Regions from separate parts of the Brevibacillus sp. HD3.3A genome, predicted to be linked through region 1. Evidence: predicted binding sites of a transcription regulator. Region 1 holds the regulator's gene; each other region holds the start of a gene.

Region 1 (2,274 bases):
GTGCAACAAAAATCGCTTTTGCTCGTATTACCTATGTGAGGGGAGTGCATGCAGATGGATATTTTACTCTGGATCGTTGTTTTGGTGCTATTCGCGCTCAGTATTGCAGGTATATTTTTGCCTGTGTTACCCGATACGATTTTGCTGTGGGCAGGCTTTTTGCTCTACCACTTTTTCATAGCAGATCCGGGAGCGGGGTTGCCAGCGTCCTTCTGGTGGGGAATGGTGGTATTCAGTATATTGCTGTACGGCGCTGACTTGTTGACCAACATGTATTTCGTGAAAAAATACGGCGGCTCCAAATGGTCATCGGTGGCGGCGGCCGCAGGGATTTTTCTCGGGATTTTCGTGTTTCCGCCATTCGGGATGATCGTTTTGCCGTTTGTCTTCGTCGTGCTGGTAGAGCTGTTGGTGCAGAACCAGCCTTTCGAGCGGGCGGTCAAAGCGGGCTTTGGCTCCCTGATCGGCTTTTTGGGAAGCGCAGTAGTCAAAGTAGTGTTGCAGGTGACCATGATTATCTGGTTTTTCCTCGCCAGATAGAGAGAAAAAAGGACAGCGATGGCTGTCCTTTTTGTATGTCGCGAAATTAGTGAATGAGGCGGTAGACGCCGATGACTTTGCCGAGAATGGAAACGGCGTCCAAAATGATCGGTTCCATCGTGGCGTTCTCAGGCTGGAGACGGAAGTGGTTTTTTTCTTTGAAAAAGCGCTTGACGGTTGCTTCGTCTTCTTCGGTCATGGCGACAACGATATCTCCGTTGTTTGCTACATGCTGCTGGCGCACGATGACGTAGTCTCCGTCGAGGATTCCGGCGTCGATCATACTGTTTCCGGACACGCGCAGCATGTACACCTTGTCTGAAGTCACGATATTTTCTGGAAGCGGGAAGTATTCCTCTACGTCCTCAATCGCCGTGATCGGTTGTCCGGCGGTTACTTTCCCAATGACAGGAACGCGGACAACGGAGTCTTCGAAGTTGTCCTGGAAGCGATCTTCTTCAGACAACAGCTCGATCGCGCGCGGTTTGGTCGGGTCGCGGCGAATCAGGCCTTTCTTTTCCAGGCGGGCCAAGTGGCCGTGTACGGTAGAGCTGGAAGCCAGTCCGACAGCTTCGCCGATTTCGCGCACAGATGGAGGATAACCTTTGTCGCGAACTTCCTTCCGAATGAATTCGATGATGGCTTGTTGTCTGCTAGATAATTTTGACATAAAAAGACACCCCTGATTTCTCGAACATATTTTCCTATATTATACCATGGGAGCTTGCGTTCGACAAACATAAGTTCGATAAAAAGGCGAACAGGAATTTTTGCCCGAAAGAACGTTTCTTGTCGAATGGTTGGTGCGAGCCAGAAGCATGGCTGTTCGCGGATTGTCCCATACCAAAAGGGGAATTGGCCATCTTGCCGTCACCTGCGTGAATTTTGCAAAGGGGCAGGTTTTCGTATTGACATGAACATATGTTCTCATTTATGATTGGGGTACGAACTTATAGAACGTATGTTTGTAGGAGGTTATCCCATGAATGTCATGTCTATTCCTAACCGTTTTGAAAAAGAATCGTCCCGTCGCGTCCGTTTTGGTATTACCAGAGGCCAAGCCCTGTTGTTCCTGATTACGTTTTCTCTCTTTTTTTACTTGTTGACCGAACTGGTGTTTGCTTCTTCGCACGCTGAGCCGCTAAAAGGAACAGAAGTGACGGTTCGCGACGGTGACAGCTTGTGGACCATTGCAGTCCGCCATCAAACGGAGACGGTCGATGTACGCGATCTGATCCAGGATATTAAAGAGGCGAACGATCTGCAGAGCAATCTGATTTATCCGGGACAGACCTTGCTCATTCCCGATCCGAAATGATAGAAAGCACTTGCCGGTTCGTCTCCATCTTGCGAGTTCGCCCTGATGTGATATAATTAAACGGCATTACTACTGGGTGGGAGGAACCGTACGTGGTATCTGACGCGGAAATCAAACGAATCAACGAACTGGTCAAAAAATCGCGCGAGGTTGGTTTGACCGATGAGGAAAAGCAAGAGCAGCAAGCTCTGCGACAAAAGTACATTGATGCGGTCAAGGCATCGCTGAAAGCGAATCTCGATTCCATCCGTTATGTGGAAGATCTTGAAGAGAATCGTCCCAAACATTAAGCTCACTTGTATTGATAAGGCAGACATCCTTGCTTGACGCTCGGGTGTCTTTTTGTTCCTTATGACTATCAGGTATTCGACAGAGGAGGAAAACAGATGGCGTGGGTGGCTGTAGCGGTAGGCGGT
Region 2 (2,274 bases), 270 kb from region 1:
GTCTGTTACTCTTTGGTGGAGAGGGAGGTCATGTTGATGGATATGCTGCAAAAATGGAACGAAGCTCTGGACTACATCGAGGAAAATCTGGCTGGCGAGATTGATGTCAAGCAGGCCGCACGCGTGGCTTGCTGCTCGGAATACCACTTCAAAAGGATGTTCTCCTCTCTGGCTGGCATTCCGCTTTCCGAGTACATCCGGCGCAGGCGCATCACACTGGCTGCTTTCGAGCTGAAAGACGAGCGGGTGAGAGTCATTGATGTCGCCATCAAGTACGGGTACAGCTCGCCAGATTCGTTTGCCCGCGCCTTCGTGCACATGCACGGGGTAACGCCCACCGAAGCGAGAGCCAGCGGCCAGTCGCTGAAAGCTTATCCGCGCATGACCTTCCATCTGTCTATCAAAGGAGGCAGTGTCATGAACTATCGTATAGAAGAGAAAGCGGGATTTCGCATCGTTGGCTTGCAGAAACGGGTTCCGTTGATGTACAACGGGGTGAATCCCGAGATTGCTGCGATGTGGGCCTCGCTGGATGCTGAAAAAATCGAGCTGCTCAAATCTTTGTCCAATACCGAGCCTGTAGGATTGTTGAGCGCATCCACGAATTTTTCCGAAAAGCGGTTGAATCAGGGCGAGCACGGAGAGCTGGATCATTACATCGGCGTGGCCACGACAAAGGAATGTCCAGAGCACTTCGCGAAGCTCGAAGTGGCGGCCTCTACCTGGGCGGTATTTGAAGCCGTAGGACCTTTTCCCGATACGCTGCAAGACGTCTGGGGCCGCATTTATGCCGAGTGGTTTCTCTCTTCCGGCTACGAGCTGGCGGAAGGTCCCGAACTGCTGTGGAATGCCGACAAGGATACGACTTCGCCGACATTTCGCAGCGAGATTTGGATTCCTGTTGTCAAAAAATAACATCCTCGTATCAGATTCGCACACGCTTGCCGAAACACCTGCTGGCGTGTGCGTTTCTTTTGCAGAAATAATTACCAATGTTTTTTTCGGCGGGTCAGGTATAAAAACGAACATACGTTTGTTATAATAAGAACATAAGTTCTTGTTTAGGGGATGATGGTGATGCCCAATGCGAACAAACCGTGCGTCTTCTTGATCGACATGGAGAGCTTTTACGCCAGTATTGAAAAAGGGGCCAATCCGGCCTTGCGCAATCAGCCGATTGTGGTCGCAGGAGATCCGCAGCGGCGAAGCGGAGTAGTGCTGGCAGCCTGTCCGATTGCGAAGTCGTACGGCGTGATTACGGCAGAAGCACTGTGGCAGGCGCAGCAAAAATGCCGCAAGCTCGTAGTCGTGCGTCCGCGCATGGAGATGTACCTCCAGATTTCCATGCACATTACCGCGATATTCGAATCGTTTACCGACAAGGTGGAGCCGTATTCGGTTGATGAGCAGTTTCTCGATGTGACCGGGAGCCTTCACTTGTTCGGCGACCCGTTGCAGCTGGCAGCGCAGATTCAAAAACGGGTCTGGGCGGATACGGGCATCCGCTGCCGGGTAGGAATCGGGGAGAACAAAGTACTCGCGAAAATGGCCTGTGACAACTTCGCCAAAAAGCGGAAGGACGGCATCTTTTGGCTGAAACGCGAGGAGCTGGAAGAGACGCTCTGGAAGCTTCCGGTAGAGAAAATGTTCGGCGTAGGCTCGCGGATGAAGCGGCATTTTCACCGGATGGGCATTTACCAGATCGGTCAGCTCGCGAAGCTCTCGCCAGATGTGCTTACCCGCCACTGGGGAGTGAACGGCGAAGTGCTGTGGCGTACGGCGCATGGCCTCGACGATTCGCCTGTCTCCCTCGATGTGTACGGCACGCAAAAAGGGATCGGCCATCATATGACGCTGCCGCGCGATTATCATACGGCCAAAGACATCAAGGTCGTGCTGCTGGAGCTGTGCGAAGAAGTATGCAGGCGGGCCCGCAAAAAGGAGTTGATGGGTTCCGTCGTGTCGGTTGGCTGTCGCGGGGCGAACTTGTCGGCAGGAGAAGGCTTTGTCCGACAGATGAAGCTGGCAGAAGCGACGAATGATGCCATGGAGCTGTACGAGGCAGCCTGCCGGTTGTTTGATCGCCATTGGCAGCAGACGCCTGTGCGCAGTATCGGGATCAACCTGGAGCAGCTGATTTCCGATCATGCCGTGCAGCTAAATTTGTTCACAGACAACCACAAACGCCGTTCGCTCGCCCGGACGATCGACGAGATTCGGACACGGTTTGGCCCAGATGCGATTTTGCGGGCAGCCTCTGTCACGGAGGCTGGT
Region 3 (2,274 bases), 580 kb from region 1:
ATTGAAGACCCTGTATTCCTGCCCATTTACATAAGCCACCATGTAATCGGCATAGTCGCTATCTGACCACCTCCATCTAAATTGGACTTGTTCCGCACTTAGTGCTGTCTGTTCGATTGTTACTGATAAGCTATTTCCAGGTCGCCCTGGACCTACACCGTGCGAGCGACTTTCATCGCACACGACGTTCCATCAACAAATAAGAAGATAAAGATTTACAACGGGCAGATTTAGGGTAAAGGGAGCAAGCTTATCTTGCAGCTAACTAAAGTTATCGTTTCAACCCGCGCGATTTGATGAATGGCGGGATAATTGAATCTCCAGCCCCATGCCAGAAGATCAGTTAAACCAATGGATGATCATTTCAATTGCCATAACGACGGGCCCAATTCAGAAATTTTTTCATCATCACAATCTCCTCCTTAGTTTAACGCTTAATAGCGCCTTCGCTAAGTAAGGACATCGGGAGAAAGATTTTAATAAACGACGAGAGGTAACTGGTAACGGGCATGAAGAAGCGTGAGCGGAAAATTTTTTCAAAATCGCAGCGCGAAACATTCTCAGCGGCGATGTTACACAGCTGGAACTAATCCACTTTCAAAGCATCACAAAAATGTCCAGCCGTTACATAGATAAGAAGTACATCACAGAGATGCGCCCGCGGTGGAACGACCAGGTCGAGATCCGAAAAAATAGAACCTTGCTGACGGGAAGTACCCCACTTAAAAGAGGCATTTTACCAGTTTCTTGTCTTTCTTCAGCTGAAGGACCCCTTCTCGTTGCTTCGGCAGAACAAATCGGATCGAGAACGGATTGTCTATCTGGAATGCCCTCTCAACACACCAACCCTTCCATATGTTACAAGAGATCAGACAGCATGGCGGTTCGCCACTGACTGTACCGCAAGGATGTTGTCGATTACAAAGACACGCGGCGCTTTTCTCGTGAGGCAGTACGCTTTCAGTCGGTCGTCTGAAATTTCGATGGGACGCAAAGTTCGCTGTGTAGTGCGGCCGTCACTGCCAAGGTAAATAATCCGGATGTACTGATGCTGTTGTATGGCTCTTTGCAGTTGCCTTTTCATGCTGTTCGCCTCCAGATAGGAACGTTTGTTTGTATTGTATGCGAACATAATACGAACATGCAAATAAAAAAAGCTCTACACTTGTGGAGCTTTGCAGAAGCGTCGAACTGCCCTATAGCTACCCGGTTAAAATTTTTCAGGGAATTGCTTGACGATGCCTTCTGTCAAAATGTCCGCCAAATGAATCATATGGATCTCGTTTTTGTCCGTTGCTGCAATATCCGCTTTCCAATCTCCTTTGAGACAGTTCAGAACTATTTCCGTAATCAATTGAAGGTGCGCATAAAGCATATCTTGCAGCGTTTTAAACTGCCAGTTCGGATTCGCTGCACTTAAAAATTTCGAAATATCGTCAGCGTTTCTATGCCAATCCGCCTCCAGCTTTTTCACATCCGCCTGATTGCCCGCTTTGGCAGCCGCTACAATTTTCCCAGCGATCAAAATATGCTCTCGGAGAAGATCAGCCAGCTTATTTCCGGCGGCTTCCCCATAATAAGGCTTGATCAGATTCCCGATATCCTGCTGGTTCTGCAAAAGTCGGTCCAAAACGTCCTGCTGGTCTGGACGATTCGATATGGCACTGACAATGTAGCTTCTCGTCCATATTGTATGGTCGATCCAGACTTTCTGCATATCTGTCTTCAACTGCACCATTTTGGGACTTAGGCAAACTGAATCAGCGGCCTTCCCCTCTTTGGCTTGCACGGATACTACTGCCTGCATCATGCTAAAAACGAGTGCCAAGGTCAACAGTAACGCAAGCATCCGTTTGATTTTCATATTCATCTGCTCCTCTGTTCATAGGAAATAAGTCTTTTCAGGCTGTTTTATTATGGTTGAGATACCTGATTTTATACATTGCACTTGCCACTTTGAGGTTATTTAGGGTTGGTTTTCAATGGTTGCCAAGAGATAGATGAAATGCTCATGGAGTTGTTCAAACAGGCAACAGCCCTCCCCGGTTATCCTCCGGACGGAGGGCCGTGCTTTTGTCGCGTTGTTTTTTCTGTCATCCGGTCAGGCATCGTAAACATAAGCCAGGGCAACTCGCTCAGTCCGCCTGCTGGATCGTTGGTCAATCGCTTTTTCCAGGCGTTCGAGTTGTTCAGTAGTCTTTTGGCAGTCAAACACTGTCAATTGCCTTCAAGCCGGCTTCACGTTTCCAGCTCTCCAGCTTGAAGGCCGTAGAC

Evidence for each region. Region 1 encodes LexA, which represses DNA repair genes until DNA is damaged. Its sites were predicted from a motif close to CGAACATATGTTCG; they were not measured.
Region 2: a site for LexA is predicted at 1,023-1,036, ahead of HP435_RS17540 (DNA polymerase IV). Genes of this name have one in related genera too.
Region 3: a site for LexA is predicted at 1,103-1,116, ahead of HP435_RS19075 (WYL domain-containing protein). Genes of this name have one in related genera too.

What each region holds. Positions count from the first base shown of each region.
Region 1 is NZ_CP085874.1:3,540,165-3,542,438, reverse strand. Features, by position in the region: gene HP435_RS16165 (DUF456 domain-containing protein) at 55-540, shown strand; gene lexA (transcriptional repressor LexA) at 587-1,210, opposite strand; gene HP435_RS16155 (cell division suppressor protein YneA) at 1,523-1,858, shown strand; gene HP435_RS16150 (DUF896 domain-containing protein) at 1,951-2,148, shown strand; gene crcB (fluoride efflux transporter CrcB) at 2,245-2,274, shown strand, end outside.
Region 2 is NZ_CP085874.1:3,811,885-3,814,158, reverse strand. Features, by position in the region: gene HP435_RS17545 (AraC family transcriptional regulator) at 37-915, shown strand; gene HP435_RS17540 (DNA polymerase IV) at 1,078-2,274, shown strand, end outside.
Region 3 is NZ_CP085874.1:4,116,548-4,118,821, forward strand. Features, by position in the region: gene HP435_RS19070 (hypothetical protein) at 1-183, opposite strand, end outside; gene HP435_RS19075 (WYL domain-containing protein) at 869-1,084, opposite strand; gene HP435_RS19080 (glycosyltransferase) at 1,211-1,864, opposite strand.